2 linked regions of the Cohnella herbarum genome follow. The protein of the gene in region 2 interacts with the protein of the main gene of each other region in a pairwise test. Links are inferred from orthologs where the notes say so. Each region holds a gene or a part of one and is shown on either strand. Other genes may lie near its edges.

The links.
Region 1: the proteins of rplA (region 2) and thrS interact in binary tests that used the Escherichia coli proteins (3 or more experiments, as listed by UniProt). The link is inferred for Cohnella herbarum from one-to-one orthologs.

What each region holds. Positions count from the first base shown.
Region 1 is NZ_CP051680.1:7,970,022-7,981,803, forward strand. Bases 5,817-8,705 are described here. They hold thrS (threonine--tRNA ligase), read left to right. Parts: upstream 5,817-6,235; coding sequence 6,236-8,176; downstream 8,177-8,705. Other genes in these bases: HH215_RS33490 (putative sporulation protein YtxC), read left to right, coding at 5,817-5,867; HH215_RS33500 (RNA polymerase sigma factor), read left to right, coding at 8,373-8,705. Also shown: homoserine O-acetyltransferase MetA, read left to right, coding at 154-1,092; HH215_RS33475 (PLP-dependent transferase), read left to right, coding at 1,110-2,267; HH215_RS33480 (MalY/PatB family protein), read left to right, coding at 2,290-3,477; mqnC (cyclic dehypoxanthinyl futalosine synthase), read left to right, coding at 3,605-4,741; more of HH215_RS33490, read left to right, coding at 5,013-5,816; more of HH215_RS33500, read left to right, coding at 8,706-8,894; HH215_RS33505 (hypothetical protein), read left to right, coding at 8,941-9,078; HH215_RS33510 (methyl-accepting chemotaxis protein), read left to right, coding at 9,249-10,694; HH215_RS33515 (hypothetical protein), read left to right, coding at 10,792-11,148; HH215_RS33520 (ammonium transporter), read right to left, coding at 11,213-11,782. UniProt on the Escherichia coli protein: Catalyzes the attachment of threonine to tRNA(Thr) in a two-step reaction: L-threonine is first activated by ATP to form Thr-AMP and then transferred to the acceptor end of tRNA(Thr). The rate-limiting step is amino acid activation in the presence of tRNA.
Region 2 is NZ_CP051680.1:4,513,750-4,525,618, forward strand. What follows is about bases 791-3,766. They hold rplA (50S ribosomal protein L1), read right to left. Parts: upstream 2,639-3,766; coding sequence 1,943-2,638; downstream 791-1,942. Other genes in these bases: rplL (50S ribosomal protein L7/L12), read right to left, coding at 791-1,070; rplJ (50S ribosomal protein L10), read right to left, coding at 1,129-1,629; rplK (50S ribosomal protein L11), read right to left, coding at 2,763-3,188; nusG (transcription termination/antitermination protein NusG), read right to left, coding at 3,277-3,766. Outside these bases: HH215_RS19250 (class I SAM-dependent methyltransferase), read right to left, coding at 1-570; more of rplL, read right to left, coding at 708-790; more of nusG, read right to left, coding at 3,767-3,810; preprotein translocase subunit SecE, read right to left, coding at 3,836-4,045; rpmG (50S ribosomal protein L33), read right to left, coding at 4,064-4,213; RNA polymerase sporulation sigma factor SigH, read right to left, coding at 4,656-5,306; HH215_RS19295 (NYN domain-containing protein), read right to left, coding at 5,472-6,005; 23S rRNA (guanosine(2251)-2'-O)-methyltransferase RlmB, read right to left, coding at 6,013-6,807; HH215_RS19305 (Mini-ribonuclease 3), read right to left, coding at 7,036-7,473; cysS (cysteine--tRNA ligase), read right to left, coding at 7,470-8,882; cysE (serine O-acetyltransferase), read right to left, coding at 8,889-9,620; gltX (glutamate--tRNA ligase), read right to left, coding at 10,255-11,727; ispF (2-C-methyl-D-erythritol 2,4-cyclodiphosphate synthase), read right to left, coding at 11,808-11,869. UniProt on the Escherichia coli protein: One of the primary rRNA binding proteins, it binds very close to the 3'-end of the 23S rRNA. Forms part of the L1 stalk. It is often not seen in high-resolution crystal structures, but can be seen in cryo_EM and 3D reconstruction models.

The sequences.
Region 1 (11,782 bases), 3.5 Mb from region 2 along the record:
CCGACGTATTTTATTATACGCACGGTGCTAAATCTTGCGGAAACTTAACGTTTCTGACAGATGAGAGGGGCGCGCGTACGATCTGCTACACGACCCTATCTCATTTGGGGTCGTTTTTTGTTGTACATTTTGACGTAATCAGGAGGAATGAACATGCCGATCAAAGTACCGGATAATCTGCCGGCCAAGGAAATATTAGCAGGAGAGAATATATTCGTCATGGATGAAAGCGTCGCTTACCGTCAGGATATTCGCCCGCTGCGAATCGCGATCTTGAATTTAATGCCGACGAAGGAAACGACGGAAACCCAACTGTTGCGCTTGATCGGCAACACTCCGCTACAACTGGAAGCGGTATTGCTGCATCCGAAGACGCATCATTCCAAGAATACCTCAGCCGACCATCTGGCCAGCTTCTATAAAACGTTCGACGATATCAAAGACGAGCAATACGACGGTTTTATCATAACCGGGGCTCCCGTCGAGCATCTTCCGTTCGAGGAAGTCACTTACTGGGACGAATTGAAGGAAATCATGGATTGGACGGTCGGCAACGTCACTTCGACGTTTCATATTTGTTGGGGCGCCCAAGCGGGACTGTATCATCATTTCGGGGTGCCGAAATACGATCTGCCCGAGAAAATGTTCGGCGTATATCCGCATGGAATTTCCAAGCCGAACGTCCCTTTGCTGAGAGGCTTCGACGAGATGTTCTACGTACCGCAGTCCCGTCATACGGAAGTGCTGAAGTCGGATGTCGATAATGTCGCGGACTTGGAAATATGGTCCGAGTCCGAGGAAGCCGGCGTGTATATCGCCGCGACTTCCGACGGCAAGCAAATTTTCGTCACCGGCCATTCCGAATACGATGCCCCTTCTTTGAAATGGGAATACGATCGCGATAAAGCGAAAGGGTTGCGCATCGACGTGCCTAAGAACTATTATCCGAATAACGACCCTTCGAAAATTCCGGTTTCGACTTGGCGCGCGCACGCCAACCTGCTGTTCTCTAATTGGCTGAATTATTATGTTTATCAAGCTACGCCGTTCGAGCTTGGCAAAGCGAAGGCTAACCAGACCACGTTGCGATAGGGAGGATATGAAACACAATGAACATCGAAAGCCGTTTAGCCCAAATCGGATCGATCAACGATCCGCAAACCGGAGCGGTCAGCTTCCCGATCTACCAATCGACCGCATTCCGCCATCCCCAGCTTGGGAAAAGCACGGGATTCGATTATTCTCGCTCCAAGAGTCCGACCCGGGCCGTTCTCGAAACCGCAGCGGCCGATCTCGAAAGCGGCGACGCCGGGTTCGCGACGAGTTCGGGCATGGCAGCGCTGCAAATCATTTTCTCGCTGTTCAGCCAAGGCGACCATCTATTAGTTTCCCTTGACTTATATGGCGGTACATACCGTCTGCTCGAGCAAGTCATGTCGCGTTTCGGCGTGACGGCTTCTTACATCGATACGAACGATCTCGATGCGCTGGAGTCCCACAGGAAGCCGAACACGAAAGCGGTCCTGATCGAGACGCCGACCAACCCGTTGATGATGGTTACGGATATCGCGAAAGTAGCCGCATGGGCGAAACAAAAAGGGCTTCTCACGATCGTGGACAACACGTTGCTAACGCCGTTCTTCCAACGTCCGATAGAGCTTGGGGCGGATATCGTCATCCACAGCGCGACAAAATATTTGGGCGGCCACAACGATGTGTTGGCGGGATTGATCGTGACCAAGGGCGAGAAGTTATCGGCCGATGTCGCTTTCCTTCACAATTCGATCGGTGCCGTGCTCGGACCTCAGGATTCCTGGTTGCTGATGAGGGGAATGAAGACGCTAGCCCTTCGTATGGAGCGTCATCAATATAACGCGACTAGACTCGCGGCATGGCTGAAAATTCATCCTTCTGTGGATGAAGTCTATTATCCGGCCCTTCCTCATCATCCCGGACACGAAATACAGAACGCGCAATCTTCGGGCAACACCGGTATTTTCTCCTTCAAAATGAAAGATGCCCGCACGATCGAACCGATCCTTCGTCATATTAAGCTGATCGCTTTCGCGGAAAGCTTAGGAGGCGCGGAGTCGCTAATGACTTATCCGGCCGTGCAGACGCACGCGGATATCCCCCTTGAAATCCGCCAGGCCGTCGGAGTGGACGATCGGTTGCTTCGTTTCTCGGTAGGACTCGAGCATGTCGACGATATTATGAACGATCTCAAGCAAGCGATCGAAGCCGCTGAGCGTGAAATAAACGGATAATCCGGATCGGAGGGAAACGACGATGAAATACGATTTTGACAAAATAATCGATCGGACGGGTACGGCTTCTTATAAATGGGATCAGTCGGAGAAACTGTTCGGCCGTCCGGATATTTTGCCGCTGTGGGTTGCGGACATGGATTTCGAAGCGCCGAAGGAAGTCGTCGAGGCGATTACCCGCAGAGCGGAACAAGGTATCTATGGCTATACGGTTCGTACGCAATCGTTCTACGATGCAATTATCGGTTGGTTGTCGAGACGGCATGGCTGGACGATCGAACAGGATTGGATCAGTTCCAGTCCTGGCGTCGTTCCCGCGCTAAGCCTTATGGTGCTGGCATTTACGGAGCCGGGCGACGGTATCATTTTGCAATCGCCGGTTTACTATCCGTTCTATGACGTGATCAAAGCGAACGGACGTAACGTTGTAGACAACGCGCTGATTTTGAAAGACGGTCAATACACGATAAATTTCGATCTGTTGGAGCAGCAAGCGAAAGACGGAGCGAAGATGCTATTGTTATGCTCTCCTCATAACCCGGGCGGCCGTGTATGGAAACGCGAAGAACTGGTGCGCATCGGAGAGATTTGCACGAAATACGGTTTACTGGTCGTAGCCGACGAGATTCATCACGATCTCGTATTCTCCGGTTACAAGCATGTGCCGTACGCTTCGCTATCGGATGAATTCGCGCAGAACTCCGTCACTTGTATCGCGCCGAGCAAAACGTTTAACTTAGCCGGTCTGCAAGCCGCCTCCGTCATTATTCCTAACGAGGAAATACGGCGTAAGTATAATGCGTTGCTTAGAACGCTGTCGATCCATATGGAAAGTTATTTCGGCTTGACCGCGATCGAAAGCAGCTATACGCACGGCGAACAATGGCTAGATCAGTTACTCGTCTATTTAGAGGGAAATCTAAACGCCTTGGTGGATTTCGTCGGGAAGCATTTACCTCAAGTGAAGGTAATCAAGCCCGAGGGCACCTACTTAGTATGGTTGGACTGCACGGCGATCTCGGATAAACCTCAAGTGCTCAAGCAACTCATGTTCGAGCAAGCGGGCGTCGCGTTTTCCGATGGTTCGGTATTCGGCAAACAAGGAGAAGGTTACTTACGCATTAACCTGGCTTGTCGTCGTTCATTGTTGGTGGAAGCACTGGAGAAATTCGCCTCCGCGGCGAATTCCGCCACCGTGTCGAGTAAATAAACAGGTTGGAATGAATCGGATATCGCCGCGATCTTGTCACCTCTGAGGTGACTATCGCGGTGATTTTGTGTTACGATGGGATAAGCGGTTTAAGAGGACATAAGTCCGTAAGAAGGAGGGTCCCCAGATGAATCAAGTGGACCGGATTTTGGATGGAGCTCTGCAAGGAAAGAGACTGCAATTGGAAGATATCGTAACTTTATTCGAAAGCGATGAAATAGAAAAGCTTGGTCATACGGCGAATCAGATCATGCTGAAGAAGCATCCGGAGCCGATTACGACATTCGTGGTCGGGCGCAACGTCAATTACACGAACGTATGCGACGTGTATTGCAGGTTCTGCGCTTTCTATCGCGCTCCGGGCTCGAACGAAGGTTACGTGCTGCCGGATGAAACGATTTTCCGTAAAATCCAAGAAACGATCGACGTAGGCGGTACCGAGATTCTGATGCAAGGCGGAACGAACCCGGATTTGCCTTTCAGCTATTATTTGGATTTACTGCGGGCGATCAAACAGCGTTTCCCCGAAATCACGATGCACTCCTTCTCGCCTGCGGAAATTCGTAAAATGCAGGTCGTCGCCGGAAATATTCCGTTAGAGGACGTCGTTAGACAGCTGCATGAGGCCGGTCTGGATTCTCTTCCGGGCGGCGGAGCGGAGATTCTGGACGATCGGACCCGCAAGAAAATCAGCCGAATGAAAGGCAGTTGGCGCGATTGGATGGACGTTATGACGACCGCGCATAAGATCGGCATGAATACGACGGCGACGATGGTTATCGGCTTCGGCGAATCGATGGAAGAAAGAGCGCTGCATCTGATGCGCGTTCGCGACGCGCAAGATGAATGTTTGAACAATCAATATCCATCCCCGGGATTCCTGGCGTTCATTCCTTGGACGTTCCAGCCGGAGAACACGAACATGAAACGCGAGAAAGCGACGCCGGAAGAATATTTAAAAACGCTGGCGATCAGCCGGATCGCTTTGGACAATATCGATAATTTCCAATCTTCTTGGGTGACGATGGGCCCGGAAGTCGGGAAGCTATCGCTACAGTACGGCTGTAACGACTTCGGAAGCACGATGATCGAAGAGAACGTGGTATCGGCCGCCGGAACGACGCATAAGGTCAACATAGAACTTATTCTTAAATTAATCCGCGAATGCGGTAAAATTCCGGCCCAACGCAACACGAAATACGAAACGATCAAGATTTACCGCGAGAACGACAAAGTAGCCAAAGATTACGTCATGCAAAACTAAACGATACCTTACTTGAAGAAAGCTCCGTCTCGGATGAAGAGGCGGAGCTTTTTTGGCGTTTAACGATTCGCTGCATTTCGTATTTCACTTAGTAAATGAAGGGAAATCGAACATATGGGAGGCGCGAATACGGACAGACGGCGCGCGTCTTGCGAACCGGAGATTAAACTTCATAAAAAGTACCATAACCGGCAACCCATCGTATATCCCTTTTTGGGTCACCATATAGTAAGTATCAAGCTTGCAAGTTGGAGGTGAGGAATTGAACAGAATGGAAGTCGTCGTGGAGTACGGGAACGATCATTCATCGTTGGAACGGCTGGCCGGCATGCTGAACCGAACTTTCGTGGGCACGGACAATCCCGTGGATAGCGTGCAGTGGGAGCTTAGCCGGGAAGACGGGGTTATCCGCTGTCAATTTCCTTTAGGTCCCGGGCCGGAAGATAAAAAAAACTACTGCGACAGAGTGGGGCGCGCGCTTGCGGAATATACGCTTTCCGATCAAGAGCCTACGCTGCTTCGCGCGTTATTTCAAAATCGTTTTGGGCTTAAGGACGAATTCGAGACGGATGCGCTCATCGCGGAAGCCGTTTCCTTGCTGGACGGCGAGCCGGATGTCGATGAATCTTGGATGGGACGCGGCAGGGAACGACGGTTGCAAAAGCTGACCACTCGATTTTCACATTACTTAGAAGATCATGAACGGCTTCATTTGGACGGATTTATGCGGTTCAGGCTTGGCGATTATCGCGCCGAGGTGCAGGAGGCCGCGGAAACGGCAATCGAAGAGAGGCTCATGGAGAGACAATACCAGGAATTCATGACGCTGCTTAAATCGATGGTGGAATGGCAGGAGACCAGAACGTCCGCCGTGCACGTCTTGCATTCCGGCGGTCATGCTTTTCGTTTACTCGACGAGGAGATGCGTCCGCTGGACCAAGAGGCGCCGGAAATCGATGTTCAAGAGGAGCAGGAGGAGGAAAGCAGGGTGGTGAGCCGACTGCTAGCCGCCTCTCCGCGCCAATTGTATATCCACACTCCCGAACCGGAATCGCAGGTCATTCGTACCATCATCGGAATATTCGGCGACCGGGCGGCTGTCTATCCCGATTTACCGGCACATTAATCGGCTTTTCGCGGTCGTACTTGACTGAAACGGGGCAAGACGAGTATAATTTTTGATATCAATCCACATTTACAAGCTATGAGAAAGACATCGGCGTCTGTAAAGGACGGATCAGAGAGAGGAACCTTGGCTGCAAGTTCCTTCCGTACCGACTGACGTTGACCCCTTTCGAGCTGCGGAGATGAATTCGCGATCATTCGTGATGGCGTTAGTATTCTCGGCCGGTTCATGACCGTTAATACATGCCAGAGGATCGGTTGCCAGTTAACCGATTGATGGAGGGTGGAACCACGGGCCGCATTCAGAGCACCCGTCCCTTTCGGGACGAGGTGTTTTTTTGTTTCCCATTAAACGAAGGAGGAATTCGAATGTCTGTACAAGTGAAATTGCCCGATGGCGCGGTTCGCTCTTACGATGCCGGCATAACCATCGAAGAAATCGCGTTCTCGATCAGTCCCGGACTGAAAAAAGTAGCGGTCGCGGGTAAAGTAGACGGTAAAGTGGTGGATTTGAATACGGCTATCTCGAGCGACGTGGCATTAGAGATCCTAACGCTGGACAATGCCGACGGTCTGGAGGTCATGCGTCATAGTACCGCTCACTTATTGGCTCAAGCGCTTAAACGCGTTTATGGAGCCGACAAAGTGAAGCTTGGTATCGGACCGGTCATCGAGGATGGCTTCTATTACGATATCGATATGGAGCAGTCCGTAACTCCCGAGGATCTTGCGGCGATCGAGAAGGAAATGGACAAAATCGTGAAAGAAAACTTGCCGATCGAAAGACGGGAAGTCAGCCGCGAAGAAGCTCTGCGAATATTCGAAGAGATTTCCGATCCGTTAAAATTAGAGCTTATCCGGGACTTGCCGGAAGGCGTGGCGATTACGCTTTACGATCAAGGAGAGTTTTTCGATCTTTGCCGCGGACCGCATTTGCCGTCGACGGGGCGTATTAAGTCGTTCAAACTTCTGAGCGTCGCGGGTGCCTACTGGCGCGGCGATAGCAAGAACAAGATGCTGCAGCGGATTTACGGAACGGCGTTCGCGAAAAAAGCCGAGCTGGACGAGCATCTTCATTTCCTCGAGGAAGCCAAGAAACGGGATCACCGGAAGCTCGGCCGCGAGTTGAAAATGTTCGCTTTCAACCGCGAAGTCGGTCAAGGGCTGCCGTTGTGGCTTCCGTATGGCGCCAAGCTACGTCAAACGCTTGAGCGTTACATCGTCGATCTAGAGGAGAAGCTGGGTTACAGTCACGTGTATACCCCGGTACTAGCCAATGTAGAGCTATACAAAACATCGGGTCACTGGGAGCATTACCAAGAAGATATGTTTCCGAAGATGACGTTGGATAACGAAGAATTGGTGCTTCGTCCGATGAACTGCCCTCACCATATGATGGTGTACAAGAGCGACATGCGCAGCTACCGCGATCTTCCGGTACGTATCGCCGAGCTGGGCACCATGCATCGGTACGAGATGTCCGGAGCTTTGACGGGCTTGCACCGGGTTCGCGCGATGACGCTGAACGACGCTCATATATTCTGTCGCGTGGATCAAATCAAGGAAGAGTTCACCCGGGTCGTTAACTTGATCCGCCAGGTGTACGAGGACTTCGGCATTAAAGATTACCGTTTCCGTCTTTCTTACCGGGATCCTAAGGATACCGAGAAATATTGGCCGGACGACGAAATGTGGGAAAATTCCCAGCGTATGCTTCGCGAAGTCGTGGAAGAGCTAGGCTTACCGTTCTTCGAGGCGGAAGGAGAAGCGGCTTTCTACGGTCCTAAGCTGGACGTGCAAATCAAGACGGCTCTCGGCAAGGAAGAAACGTTATCGACCGCGCAACTTGACGTACTGCTACCGGAACGCTTCCAACTGGAATACACCGGAGATGACGGCAAGAAACATCGCCCGGTCGTTATCCATCGGGGCATTATCAGTACGATGGAACGCATGACCGCGTTCTTGCTGGAAAATTTCGCGGGTGCGCTGCCGCTATGGCTATCCCCCGTACAAGCGAAGCTTATTCCCGTAAACCCGATCTACGAGCCTTACGTGAAGGAAGTAGAAGAGAAGCTTCAACGCGCCGGCGTCCGTGTCGAGTCGGATCTGCGTAACGAGAAGCTGGGTTATAAAATTCGCGAAGCCCAGTTGGAGAAAATCCCTTATATGCTCGTAATCGGCGAGAACGAATCGTTGAACGGAACCGTTTCCGTTCGTCGTCGCGGCGAAGGGGATTTGGGTGCTCAATCGGTGGACGAATTCGTTTCCCGCATTACGGGCGAGATTGCTTCCAAACGGATTGACTAGAGTTAGGCTAACTGGAATACGATAGGAGGAAGCCCTTATGCATATCGTGCTTAAGGGCTTCCTTTTTTCGTGAAAATTGAGCAGTTTCGCGTCATGTCGCATATCTTCTATTAAATGGTAATTATTCTCTTTTTATCGCGTTTATGATAGAATAAGAATACTTCAAATAAGCATCCTTTTAGGAGTGGCTGGATACATGAACTTCCTCCGTGATTCAAATTTACCGGAATCGTTCTGGTCGGAAGATGAAGTACTGGGCGAGCTTTATTCGCAAATGCTGAAGGTCGTTCGTCATAAGCTATGGCACAAGAACGACGCGGGCGACGTGGTGCAAGAAGCCTGGGTGCGTATTCTAGAGAAGAGATCTACGCTGCGGAACGAGGAGAAGCTCATTCCATGGGCCAAGGCGATTGCTTCTAACCTAGCTTCGAACGCTAACCGGGCAAGGCGTCACGAGAGTATCGATGATCACCTGGAGCATGAAATTGCCGGTACGAGATCTAACTTCGATCCAGAATCGATGATGGAGCTGTCCGATCTGTTGGGACAGTTGGATCCTGTTACAAGAACGCTGCTTCTGTATAAGTTTTATTACGGTTTGAAGGATGCCGAGATTGCGACCGCGTTGCAGTTGCCGGTTGGTACGGTTAAGGCGCGGATTCATCGCGGCAAAGCGAGATTAAAAACGCAAGTAGAAGACGAAGATCGACATACATAAACCAATTCCTTGCTGTCCATGCTATGTTGTGGAGGTGAGGTAGACAGTGGCAAAGAACAAGAAGCAGAAAATCGGCAATGCAAACGCAAACGATTATCAAGCCGAGTTTGCGTCTGAGACGAATGTCGGCAACAACACGCAAAATAAAGCTGCCCAGAAAAATTCGAACCAGTCCAATAGGTAGTTTTAGCTTGCGCGTTAATTGCGCGTCATGTTTTTGTGTGAAGATTCCATAAATAAACAAGCTTTTTTGGAGAGGGACCCTTAAGGGTCCCTTTCTTTTTGTCAAAAATCGTAATATAATGTTAGGAAAACTAACGTAAAACGACAAATGACTTGTTGGAGTGATGAGAGATGGCACTATGGCAACGTTGGTTAAGGAGAAATGGCAACGGGATGGACAAGCCGCGTTTTTCTCGGCCCGATCAGGCAAACGTTGCCTCGCGGAATGAGGAGTCGACCGCGGAAGCGAAGCCGGAAGCTCTTCGACACATGATAGAGGAAGCCGTCGTTATCGCGGATCGGCTTCAGGCGGCCGTATCCGAAGTAGATTCGAGCATAAGCCAACTGGACGCGATCGCCGACAGAACGACGGAGCATGAAGAGAAGCTTCGTCGGAATAGCCAGACGGCTATGATTCGTTTGGAAGAAGCGTTTTCCTCGCTTCAGGAAGTGTCTGCGGCTTCGCAGGAAATTCGCGGCGTCACGGAACAGTTGAACGCTCAGAGTCAACGGACGAAGGACGTAGTCGTGGAGGTATGTCGTTCTCTTAATCACACCGATGAAGTCATGAACGATTTGTCGACGAATCATGGGACGATGGAGGAAAGGGTGAACGGATTGATCGCCCAAGCTTCGAAAATCGGGGAGATCAACGAATTAATCCAAGAAATCGTCGCTCAGACGTCGTTGCTGGCGCTGAATGCGGCGATAGAAGCGGCGCACGCGGGAGAGCATGGGCGCGGTTTCTCGATTGTCGCGCAAGAGATCAGGAAACTTGCCGAACAGAGCGGACAAGCGGTCAAGCGATCGACGAGCATCGTGCACAATATCGAGTCCGGCATTCGCCAGGTCGTTAGCTCGGTTGAACGCGAGAAGGAGTCCGTCGCACTCGGTTTAACCGAGATGTCGCGGACGCGCGAGAAGATGGATATCATATTCAATTCGTTCTTGAAGGTTGACGAGCACGTCGGCAAGACGCTTGAGTTTGCGGTGGAGCAGGCGGACCGGACGTCCTCGACGAATGCCATGCTGGAGGATGTCGTGGAATCCGTCGGGTTGACCATGAGTAGCGTAGACGACACTTTGGCGCAGAATAAGCGGCAAAGGACCGAAATCAACAATCTCGGCCGGGTGTCCGAAGAGCTGAACGAATCGGCGGATGAACTCGTCGTAGCCGTTCAGAATGCCGGAGGTAGGGTGTGGAGCGGCGCGGTAGCCGCGGATACGGCGCATTGGACGAATTTGTTGCGGACGCTTACGTTGGATCCTGCTCTGGCTGGGATGGCGGAGGAAGTCCATCGCGAGGTGCTGGGGAATTGGTTGAAGCGCTCGTCGGGTATGGAAGCTATCTGGTCTAATCGCAGCGATGGTTCTTTCGTCTTCTCCGCCCCGGAAGCGGGACTATTAAATGCCAGAGGGCGCGAGTGGTGGAAAAGGGCGATGGCGGGAGAAACCTTCGTATCGGAAGTTTATGTTTCCGCTATTACGAAGAAGCCGTGTTTAACGGTATCGATGCCGCTGATGAGGATTGATGGAACGGCCTTCGGGGTTGTCGGGATAGATATTGTGATTTCTTGACAAATAAATGGCCATAAACGGTTCTCAAAAACGAAAAAATCCAGTATGATATAGTTAATGTTATGAAAGTTAACGAGAATAGGGTAGGTGACCTATCATGACGGAGCCTTCGGTACCGATTTCCGCGACGAATATACCGCGGCGTAAAGCTGCAGAGGTGCATTCCTTACTTGAAGCGCTCATTTCTAAACGGGAGCAGGAAATATCCGACATCGAACAGATGGTGGAACGTTACGAACGGAGATTAAGGCTGGAGGAGCAGGCCTATCGATCGATGTCGACGTTACGTCGAATCCTATCGGGCAAGAAACCGGATCATCATTTGGCGCTTGAATACATTCATTACGTGAAGAAGCCAATGGAGAAAGTCCGTATGCTTCGTCTTGAGGTGGCCAACTATCAAGCGATGCTGGCGGGCAACATTCCCGCGGATGTCACAGCTCTTAACACTTGAAATGTATTGAGCGTAATAAAGAAGGAAGGTTGGGCGGCGAATGCAGCCCAACCTTCCTTTTCGTCTATCGATCGGCAGATTGGCTTCTCAACTGATCCACGTCAAGGAAGTCGTGATCTTGACTATAGGCCGGGACGCCGTGAATGCCGATATCAAGACCGATCAGTTCTTCGTCGCGAGTTACGCGGACGGGCTTGAATAGTTGAATGAGTTTCAGGACGAGCCAAGTCAGGGAAAATCCCCAGATGGCGACGACGGCCAATCCGAGTGCCTGCACTCCGAATAGATACCATCCTCCGCCATAGAAGAGGCCGGTATGGGCGGCTGTTCCCGGCATGGCGAACAGGCCGACGGCGAGTGTTCCGATACTGCCGCTGATGCCATGGACGGCGAATGCTCCGACGGGGTCGTCTACTTTGCGTTTTTCAAGCCATTCGCTTCCTAATACCATGACGATCCCTGAGAGCGCGCCAATGAATATGGCGGCGGCGCTGGAGACGAAGGCGCATCCCGCGGTAATTCCGACTAATCCGGCTAACGCTCCGTTAATGACCATGGGAGGATCGGCTTTGCGATATCTTAGCATCGTGAAGAGGATACATGCGGCGCAACCAGCGGCGGATGCGAGCATTGT
Region 2 (11,869 bases):
ATCCTTGCCGACTTCCGCGACTTCATCCTCGCCGTAAATTTCTTCAAGCTTAGCCCTTGCGGAAGGAGCTCCCTGTTTGTTCTGGATGACGACCCATATCGTTCCGCCTGGATTGAGATGATTCCAAGATTCAACGAACAGTTGATGCACGACGGCTTTCCCCGCCCGAATTGGCGGATTAGACAAAATCACGTCGAACGTCTCGCCATTAACCGCCGAGAACAAATCGCTCTGAGCGAAGGAAACGTTATGTATCCCGTTCGCTTGCGCGTTCAGTTCAGCCAGTTCAACGGCACGTTCGTTAATATCGATCATCTTGACATGTCCTTGCGGCGCAAGGCGGGCGGCAATCAACCCGATCGGACCATACCCGCAGCCGATATCCAACACTTGGGCATCGCGCGGAATTTCCATGCTCTCGATAAGCACCCGACTGCCATAATCCACCCCGTCCCGCGAAAACACGCCAGCATCCGACGTTAACCGAAGGTTAAAGCCTCGCAACTCCGACTCGAAAGCCTTTCGGTTGCTTGCGGACTGAGGTTTATTCGAGTAGTAATGATCGTTCACTTGGATCCTCCATCATTACGGCATAGAACTTCTCGATGCTAATAAGCCGACTTTGAGCTTCCTCATTAAGCATGATCAAATTTCGACATGAACAAACCCCTCGAAGAAAATCTTCAAGGGGTTTGATGATCTGCTTCTTACTTAACTTCTACTTTAGCGCCAGCTTCTTCAAGCTTGCCTTTAACAGCGTCAGCTTCTTCTTTGGCTACTTTTTCTTTGATAGCTTTTGGAGCGTTGTCTACGAGATCTTTTGCTTCTTTCAAGCCAAGGCCCGTGATTTCGCGAACGGCTTTGATAACGTTGATTTTCGAAGCGCCAGCTTCAACAAGAATAACGTCGAACTCGGATTGCTCTTCAACTTCAGCAACCGCAACCGCGCCGCCAGCAGCAACCGGAGCTGCAGCAGTAACACCGAATTCTTCTTCGATTGCTTTAACCAGGTCGTTCAATTCAAGAACAGTCATCGCTTTGATGGCTTCTAAGATTTGCTCTTTGCTCATTTGAATATCCTCCATTATTTGAGATCATATGATCTTCTTATTTTGATAGATTCTAACCTTATGCGCTTGCTTCGTTCTTCTCCGAAACCGCTTTGACGGCGAGTGCGAAGTTGCGAACCGGTGCTTGGAGAACGCTAAGCAACATGGACAGCAAACCTTCGCGGGAAGGAAGATCCGCAAGTGCCTTCACTTGAGCCGCATCGTAGAAACGTCCGTCTACGATACCGCCTTTGATTTTCAATGCGTCGTTCTTCTTCGCGAAATCGCTCAGAATTTTAGCTGGAGCTACCGCATCGGTACCGAACGCAACAGCAGTCGGTCCTGTAAGAACGGCATCAAGTTCGCTAAGCTCAGCGCTTGCAGCGGCACGGCTTACCAAAGAGTTTTTCAACACTTGGAATTCAACGCCGGCCTCACGCAATTGCTTACGAAGCAAAGTGACTTGAGCTACGTTAAGTCCGCGGTAATCCGCTACTACCGTGCTCGTGCTCTCGCGCAGTTTCGTTGCGATCGAATCCACTTCTTGCTGTTTCGCTTGAATGATTTTTGCATTTGCCATTGTGTACACCTCCTAAGTCTTGGCATTACCGTATTATCGTCTTCCAACGAGTCAGAGGCATAAGAAATGCCCCCGCAGACTTCGCGGAGGCATGACGTGATCTCGCTCTTATGATCAAAATGCGACGCACTTTGCATAAAAGAAAAACTCTATCCACACACCTCGGTAGGAAATTAAGCTCACGCGAAAGTTCATTCGCGCTGCACCTACGGTCTACGGTATCCATATTCGATTATCAACTTGACCAGCTTACCATGGAAGGCAAGCCATTGTCAAAGTCAGTTCTTACCGTTTTTCGGCTTCCCGCAGTTGACTACAGTCGGTATCCCGCTGCGTTAACGCGCGCGCCTGGTCCCATCGTCGAGGAAATCGAGACGTTCTTCAGGTATACGCCTTTGGAAGACGCCGGTTTAGCGCGGTTCAGCGCGTCCATCAGTGCTTTCAAGTTTTCGTCGAGCTTCGCGGAGTCGAACGATACTTTACCGATCGGAGCGTGAATTTGTCCGGCTTTGTCCAGACGGTATTCGATTTTACCGGCTTTGATCTCGGCGATGGCTTTTGCAACGTCGTTCGTTACAGTGCCCGCTTTAGGGTTAGGCATCAAACCTTTACCCCCGAGAATACGGCCCAATTTACCTACTTCGCTCATCATGTCCGGAGTAGCGACGCAGACGTCGAACTCGAACCATCCTTGTTGGATTTTAGCGATGAGGTCAGCATCGCCTACGTAATCCGCGCCGGCTGCTTCAGCTTCTTTCAGCTTGTCACCTTTTGCGAATACGAGGACGCGTTGCGTTTTGCCGGTGCCGTGAGGCAGAACGACTACGCCGCGCACTGCTTGATCTTGTTTTCTCGGATCAACGCCGAGACGGACAGCCGCTTCGACGGTTTCGTCGAATTTGGCCGTTGCCGCTTTCTTCACGAGCTCGATTGCTTCCAACGATTCGTAGGTTGCATCGCGGTCGATCAGCTTAGCGGACGCTACATATTTCTTACCTTGTTTAGCCAAGTTGTTTTCCTCCTTTTGTGGTTTTAACGGTTTGTTTCAATCCGCCCTCCCGAGTCGGGAACGGCAAGATTTCTCCTCCCACTTACGCGTCCATGCGGACGCGTGGAACCGCTAGATCAAGCGATTAGTCTTCGATAACGACGCCCATGCTGCGGGCTGTTCCTTCGACCATACGCATAGCCGCTTCAACGGATGCCGCGTTCAGATCTTGCATTTTTTGCTCTGCAATATCGCGAACTTTAGCACGTTTAACAGTAGCTACTTTTTTCTTGTTCGGCTCGCCGGAACCTTTTTGGATTCCTGCAGCTACGCGGAGCAATACCGCTGCCGGTGGCGTTTTTGTTTCGAACGTAAAGGAGCGATCCTCGAATACGGAAATGACGACCGGAATAACCAAGCCGGCTTGATCCGCGGTGCGAGCATTGAACTCTTTACAGAATTGCATGATGTTAACGCCAGCTTGACCTAGTGCAGGACCGATTGGCGGCGCAGGGTTAGCTTTACCCGCGTTAACTTGCAACTTTACCAATTTGATGACTTTTTTTGCCATTGTTGCACACCTCCCTGACCCGTAATGCGGTTTAACGGGACTCTCGTCCCTCCCGCTCGTTCAAGAAACCCAAAATACACGAAATTTCTTATATTTTTTCCACTTGAGTGAAATCCAACTCAACCGGGGTTTCCCTGCCAAACATGTTGACATGTACCTTAAGCTTGCTCTTGTCGACGAGAATTTCTTCTACGGAACCGACGAAGTTAGCGAAAGGACCGACTTTGACCCGTACGTTTTCCTTGAGTTCGAAATCGATGACCGGCTTAGGCTCTTCCATTCCCATATGTTTTAGAATTCCTTCTACTTCATCGGGAAGCAATGCCGTCGGCTTCGATCCGGACCCCGTGGAGCCTACAAACCCGGTAACGCCCGGAGTATTGCGAACCACGTACCAAGAATCGTCCGTTTGGATCATCTCGACAAGAACGTATCCCGGATATACTTTACGCATAACCGTCTTTTTCTTACCGTCCTTGTTGACGATCTCTTCTTCCATAGGAACAAGCACCCGGAAGATTTTGTCTTGCATACCCATAGATTCCACGCGTTTTTCCAGGTTAGCCTTGACCTTGTTCTCATAACCCGAATACGTGTGCACTACGTACCATCTTTTCTCCATGGAAAAGCCACCTTTGGTTCCTGCGTCAGATGATGAGATCGACGAGGGATGAAATACCGATGTCCAAAGCCCAGAAGTAGATCGTTACCAACAGCACAGTCACTATTACGATGATCGTGTAGCTGACGAGTTCTTTCCGGTTGGGCCAACGGACTTTCTTCAATTCGTTCCAGCTGTCAGCAAAAAACGAAAAAAAGGACCCAAAGTTTTGTTTCATCTTGGCCAGGAAAGTCACGTTCATACCTCCTAGGAGTTAACGCGTTTCGCGATGAGGATGATGTTCATTGCAAAATTTGCAGAACTTCTTCAACTCGATGCGATCGGCGTGTGTCCGTTTGTTCTTGCTTGACGTGTAATTCCGTTGCTTGCAATTCGTACAAGCTAGTGTGATGATCACGCGCATCCCTTCCACCTCCCGGGATCATAACTTCATAAAAATACAACCATTCAGCGGAAACCCCAACTTGGCGAACCAAGGCCGAGTTCGGAACCGGAATTGATGACGAGTCATCAAGACAACAATTCCTGGTGTTTCGCCGATGATTCAGAGCCAGCGCATAAGAAACCACGTTAAGGTTACTAAAATAATTTATCACAGGGGGTAATCGATGTCAACGAAAAGTCGCCAGGCCCCCTCTGGTACTATTCTTCCATTTCTGCGCAAGGTTTAATCAGTACCGTTGCATTTAATCTCTTTTACTGGTTTATTAGCCTTTATAGAGACGCCAAGACTACCTCCCGCCATGCGGCAACGAAACCGGACAACCCTTATGAACGTAAATAAAAGCAGCTCCATTAAGGCTGCTCTTGTGGTCGAATTGATGGGTTATGAAATCCGATAATTGCTAGGTTCCCAGGTCGCGCACTTCCAAATAACGCTCCAGCTTTCGTTTCACCCGTTGCAAGGCATTATCGATCGACTTTACGTGACGGTCCAAGTCGACCGCGATCTCTTGATAAGACCGACCATCCAGATACAGCATCAGAACTTTGCGCTCCAAGTCGCTTAGAATCTCGGACATCTTATCTTCGAGTCCGTAAAATTCCTCTTGGTTAATGATCATTTCCTCGGGATCGCAAACTCTCGAACCGCAGATAACATCGAGGAGCGTCCTATCGGAATCCTCGTCGTAAATAGGTTTATCCAAGGAGACGTACGAATTAAGGGGGATATGTTTCTGACGGGTGGCGGTTTTGATCGCGGTGATGATCTGGCGGGTGATGCACAACTCGGCGAAAGCTTTGAACGAAGCCAACTTGTCGCCTTTGAAGTCGCGAATCGCTTTATAGAGGCCGATCATCCCTTCTTGTACGATATCTTCCCGCTCCGCGCCTATTAGAAAGTAAGAGCGCGCCTTAGCACGCACGAAATTCCGATATTTGTGAATGAGGTACTCCAACGCTTCGCTGTCGCCCAGTCGCACGAATTCCACGATGTCCTCGTCGGCCTTGAAGTCGTACTCTCGTGTTGCCAGCCTCTCCAAGTCGACGCTCATGAACATTCCTCCGGTCTGCATTGGCGTACTGGAACTTCTTACTGGAACCTCTGACTCTACCAAACTATTAACAATATACTTGAAAAAGTGCATAGCGTCAATGGATTGGCCGTTTATCGCCGTTCGGCGACCGTGGTAAATTTGTAAATAAAAGTAATGACTCTGCTAACTATCGCCTAAGCCGCGTCTCATTCGTTCCAATCTGCGTTGGATGTTTTCGGGCAGTACGCCGTCCAACGGATTTTTCTTAATCTGGGAATCCTTCCGAATGGCGGCTTGTATTTCGGTCCTGCTCTGCCGCACTTCCAGTCTCAGCTCGCGCGCCGAAACCCGCAAAGCACCCAAACCGAAAGCCACGTGCTGCTCGACTTGATCGGATGTCGCGACATAGATATTACGCCGAACGGACGTCCATTCCCCTACCAAACGCTCGATGCATTCGTCGGCCGTTTCCCTTTCACGCGTATACACGACCCGCATTTTCTTGCGATGACGGTATTCCGCTCCGGCGCCCGGCACGCGGAACGCATCGAAGACGACGATCACGACGAGTCCCGCATAGCTCTGGTAATCCGACAGCATCTCCAAGAGTTGGTCGCGCGCGTCTTCCAGCTTCTCGTTCTTAAGAACGGCCAGCTCAGGCCAAGCGCCGATCATGTTGTAGCCATCCACGAGGAGGATGTCCTCGCGTTGGAACATGCGTTTCTCAGGCATGATCGGATGCCGGACTGGACGGGGTAACGCCTCTCTTCTTCTGAGCTTCCGCGCGCTGTCTCACGACTTCGTACAGGATGACTCCCGCGGCGACCGACGCGTTCAATGAATTAATTTGACCGGCCATCGGAAGCGAAAGGATGAAATCGCATCTTTCCTTGACGAGTCGGGATAATCCCTGACCCTCGTTGCCGATCACGATCGCGAGCGGTCCGGTCAGGTTCGTCTCGTAGAAGCCCTCCGAGGCGCCGACATCCGCTCCCGCGATCCACAAACCGGCTTCTTTCAGCTTCTCCATCGTTTGTACTAAGTTAGCCACGCGCGCAACGGGAACGTATTCTACGGCGCCCGCCGAAGTTTTGGCCACCACCGCGGTTAATCCCGCGCTCCGGCGCTTCGGCACGATAACGCCATGCACTCCCGTGCAGTCGGCTGTCCGCAATACAGAGCCGAGATTGTGCGGATCTTCCACTTCGTCGAGCAACACGATCAGTGGCGCTTCCCCGCGTTCCTTGGCGCGAGCCAATAACTCGTCCACTTCCGCGTAAGCGACCGCGGCCGCTTGGGCGACGACTCCTTGATGCTGCATATCCGGCACTAATCGATCGAGCTTGCTCTTGTCTACTTGCTGAACGACGATGCCGCGCGCTTTGGCTTCCTCCATGATCGGCTGGATGAGGTGCCGTTGGGCTTGGTTGGACATGAAGATCTTATTGATCGACCGCCCCGCCTTCATCGCCTCCAACACGGGATGCTTGCCAGCTAAATATTCGTCGTCACCCTTCAAGGCGCTTTCCTCGACCCACTGCTCATTATCCTGTGTCGATTCCTTATTCGCCGGCGCTGCGGCATAACGCTTATCCTTCTCCTTGCGTCCGCCGCCGGCGGAATTCCATCCGCCCTTGCGCTCGCCTTGACCGGACGGCCTTGCGCCGCCGCCTGCTTGACGGTTCCCCGAAGCTTTCGGATATTGATTGCTCATTGTCATCTTCCTTTATCGTTTATTGCGTACCGTCTATAGCGATTGAGATTCGAACGCTAATTCCACGAGCTGTTCCAGGCGATCCTTCGCCCCATGATAGTACAGATGCCCGACAAGACACTCCAATGCGGTTGCATGGCGATAATCCGCGGGATCCGCGTTCTTCGGCGGCTGTCCGGATTTCGTATTGCGGCCTCTGCGGACGATGTCCGCCTCCTCTTCCGTAAGCAACGGCATCCATCTTTGCAATAGCTTGGCTTGCGCTGCCGCGGATACGTATGTCGTTGCCGCGCGGTGAAGTTCATGAGGCTTACGGCTAGAGCAAGCAATGAGTTTCTGTCTGATATAGATCTCGAATACGGCATCTCCGATGTAGGCCAGCACTACGGGCGAGAGCAAGTGCGGCGGCACGTCGGCAGGGACCACCGGCGCAATGACGGGAGCTAAAGGCCGACTTACCCGCTCCGTCATTTGCGCCGCCAACGAATGCCTTGCGGCGTATCTTCCAGTAGAATTCCCCGCTCCGCCAATAAATCGCGGATCTCGTCCGCGCGGGCGAAATTACGGTTCGCCCGAGCCGTCGTCCGCTCGGCGATTAAGGCGTCGACCTCTTCGTCCAGTAAGCCCGCTTCCTCGCTCTCCGGCAACAAACCGAGAATGCCGTTCATCTCGCCGATTTGCGACAAAATAAATAGCAAATCCGTTTCGCTTACGACTTCCCTTTGCAAATACGCGTTGACTTCGGATACGAGGCCGAACCATGCCGTGATCGCGTCCGGCGTGCTGAAGTCGTCCTGCATGCGGGAATGAAACTCTTCGTTAAGCTGCTTCAACCGAGCTATTAAGATTTCGTCGCTTGCCAAGGAAAGATTGCCTTTGGCGACGGAAGAGAGTCTATGCTTCGCGTTATCCCGGCAATTGGTCAAGCGTTCGATGCTGTTGGCCGCTTGGCGAATCGTCTCGTCGCTGAAGTTAAGCGGACTGCGGTAATGGGTCGCCAACATCAAATATCGAATCGCGTATTTGCTCGTCATCTTGAGAAGTTGTCTAACGTTGATTCCATTGCCGAGAGATTTGGACATTTTCTCGTTATTGATGTTCACGAAGCCATTATGCATCCAGTACTTGGACAACGGCTGTCCGGTCAAAGATTCGGATTGGGCGATTTCGCACTCATGGTGGGGGAATTGCAGATCATGCCCGCCCCCGTGAATGTCCAGCGTATCCCCCGCGTATTTGCGCACCATCGCGGAGCACTCGATGTGCCAGCCCGGACGGCCTTCGCCCCATGGACTCGGCCAGTGGATCTCCCCTGGTTTCGCGGCTTTCCACAGCACGAAATCCTGAGGGTTTTCCTTCCTTTCGTCCACGTCGATCCGGATTCCGTATTGTAGTTCGTCGAGATTTTTATGGGATAGCTTGCCGTAATCCGGAAAAGAGCTCGTGCGGAAGTACACGTCCCCGGCGCTCTCGTAAGCGGCCCCTTGATCGACTAAACCTTGGATGAAATCCACGATTTCGACGATCGTTTCCGTTACCCGCGGCGCAACGGTAGGCGGAATCGCGCCTAACGCCTCCCTGTCCTCCTTGAATGCCGCAATGAATTTCTCGGCCAATTCGGGTACCGTGATTCCCAGTTCGGCGGCTTTCCGGATCATTTTGTCGTCGACGTCCGTGTAATTCACGATGTAGTTGACTTCCAAGCCGATCGCTTCCAGATACCGGCGTACGACATCGAAGAAAATGACCGGACGCGCGTTGCCGATATGGATGTAGTCGTATACGGTCGGCCCGCATACGTACATGTTCACTTTCCCAGGCTCGCGCGGGACGAACGTTTGAGGTTCCCTTGTCATGCTATCGTATATTTTGAGGTTCACGTTGCTTTAGCTCCTTTTATGATCGAATGCCGATACGTTTACGGGCTCTTTGGTTTCCGCCGATTCCTCGGATTCGATAGGTTTAATGTTCCCTTTTGCGCTCTCGGCTTTCAGACGTTCGACTTCCGACTTCAGCTCATTGATTTCTTTCTGCATGAACCGGAAGGTTTCGATGAGCGGGTCGGGGAGGTTCGTATGATCCAGGCGATCGCCGATTTTCTTCCCGTCTCGTTTCACGATTCTGCCGGGGATGCCGACGACCGTGCTATGGGGCGGGACTTCGCGAAGAACGACGGAATTCGCCCCGATATTAGAGTGATCTCCGACCGTGAACGATCCAAGCACTTTCGCGCCGGAAGCGATAACGACCCGGTTGCCGATCGTAGGGTGTCGTTTGCCTTTTTCTTTCCCCGTTCCTCCCAGCGTAACCCCTTGGTAAATGACGACCTCGTCACCGATCTCGCACGTTTCTCCTATGACCACTCCCATGCCGTGGTCTATAAACAGTTTACTGCCGATCCGTGCTCCGGGGTGAATTTCGATTCCCGTAAAAAATCGGCTGATCTGCGAGATCATGCGGGCAACGGAATACCACCGACGGCGGAAAAAGAAATGCGCGAAGCGATGAGCCCAAATCGCGTGTAACCCCGCATAAGTAAAAACCACCTCAAACCAGCTTCGGGCCGCAGGATCATTTTCGAATACCGCATCGATATCCGATTTGACAGTCCGCCACATCCCCATTTCCGTTCCCCCCTCGTGCTTCTGTCTATAATATTGATGCATTGCGACTCCGCCCGGCCAAGCGCGACGCATGTAAATCTGCTTCGGCACCTAGCTAAGATCTTGTTGCGCTCGTTCTGCCCAATTTCTCGAAATAACTGGATATGTACAGTTATTTCCGCCGAGAACATCGCAATTAGGTTAAATAAATGGATTTCTACAGTTATTCTGCAGGTTCCAAGGAGGCAGCCCTGCCGCGCGGCCCGCGGAAATAAAAAAAGCCCCTGCAGCTTATCGCTGCAGAGACGTCATGACGTGGTCCCACTCTGCTTGAGCTTGACTCCCGAAAGAACCCCGCTCCTCATTGGATCGATAACGAGATCCCCCCGGCACCGCTCACCCGGTTCAAGCCAAGGAGTATGCGATAAGATCATCGCAGTACTGTCGGTTGTCCGATCAGCGGCACAGCTCCCAGGCGCATTTCGGTTTCGCGCGAATGGGCGGCTCCCAGCCTAGACCGCCTTCTCTGGACATTCGTCTAACAAAACGTACTTTCCTGTTCGTCGCACATTTTCGATATGCTCCAAGTATATCCCAACCCTACGCGGGTGACAAGAGACATTGCCCTGCCCTTGCGCAGCGCCTAGGTTTATCCCCGGGTGGCCAGCTGATGCCGGAGACGCTTAAGCACTTGATCGCGTCCTAGAAGCCAGATGGTGCCGTTCAAGTCCGGTCCGTGCGTCTGTCCGGTAAGCGCTACGCGAATCGGCATGAACAACCCTTTGCCTTTAACGCCGGTAGCCGTCTGAACGCCTTTGATCAAGCTCTTCATGTTCTCGATCGTGAAGCCCGCTTCGCCCGCTTCTTCCAATCCCGCGAGGAAAGAAGCCAATACGGCCGGAACCGTCTCTTCAGCCAACACGGCCGTCGCCTCGTCGTTGAACTCAAGCGACTCTTGGAAAAAGAGATCCGACAACGACACGATCTCCGCGCCGAAACGCAGATGGTCGCGGAACAAAGTCACCAACGCGGTTGCCCACTCCAGCTCTTGCGCGTTCGGCTCCGCCGGAAGACGGCCCGACGACTTCAAGTGGGGCAGGCATAGCTCGATGACGCGTTCCGGTTCGGCTTGCTTCAGATAATGCTGGTTTAGCCAGCTAAGCTTCGCGGTATCGAACACCGCCGGACTTTTGGATAACCGGCTCGCGTTGAAGATTTCGATCAGTTGCTCGCGACCGTATACTTCCTCTTCGCCTTCCGGAGACCAGCCGAGCAGCGTAATGAAGTTAAACAACGCCTCGGGCAAATAACCGAGTTCGTCGTACTGTTGGATGAATTGCACGATGGACTCGTCGCGTTTGGACAGCTTCTTGCGTTGATCGTTCACGATCAGCGTCATATGTCCGAATTCGGGCGGAGCCCAATCGAACGCTTCATAGATCATGAGCTGTCGCGGCGTGTTCGTGATATGGTCTTCCCCGCGCAGCACGTGGGAAATCTCCATCAGATGGTCATCGACGGCTACGGCATAGTTATACGTAGGTATCCCGTCTTTCTTCACGATAACGAAATCTCCGAAATCGTCGGAGCGGAAAGAGATTTCGCCCTTCACCGTATCGTTAAACGTGTATACGCGATCCGCGGGAACGGTAAAACGAACGCTCGGAACCCGGCCTTCCGCCGCGAGTTTTGCCCGTTCCTCCGCGTTAAGATGACGGCATTTACCGGAATATTTCGGAGTTTCGCCGCGTGCGGATTGCTCCTCGCGTTCCCGCTCCAGCTCCTCCTCGTTGCAATAACAAGGATAAGCAAGCTGACGATCCAGCAATTGCTGCGTGTGCGAGCTATAGATATCCAATCGTTCAGTTTGTCGATAAGGGCCGTACTCCCCAGGGCGGTCTACGCTTTCGTCCCAGTCGACGCCAAGCCATTTCAGATAAGTGAGCTGGCTCTCTTCTCCCCCGGCTACATTGCGTTTAACGTCCGTGTCTTCGATCCGAATGATAAAGTCGCCGCCGTGGTGGCGTGCGAATAAATAGTTGAAAATAGCGGTTCGTGCGTTGCCGATATGCAGATGGCCCGTAGGGCTTGGCGCATAACGTACGCGGACTTTCGTCGACATATTTCTTCCTCCTTAGTAACTCAGCAACTCTGCAACTCTGTAACTCTGTAGCTCTGTAGCTCTGTAGCTATTACCGCGTCTTAACCGCGAACCAATAGAACGACCGCCTGCGAAGCGATACCTTCTCCGCGTCCTGGGAATC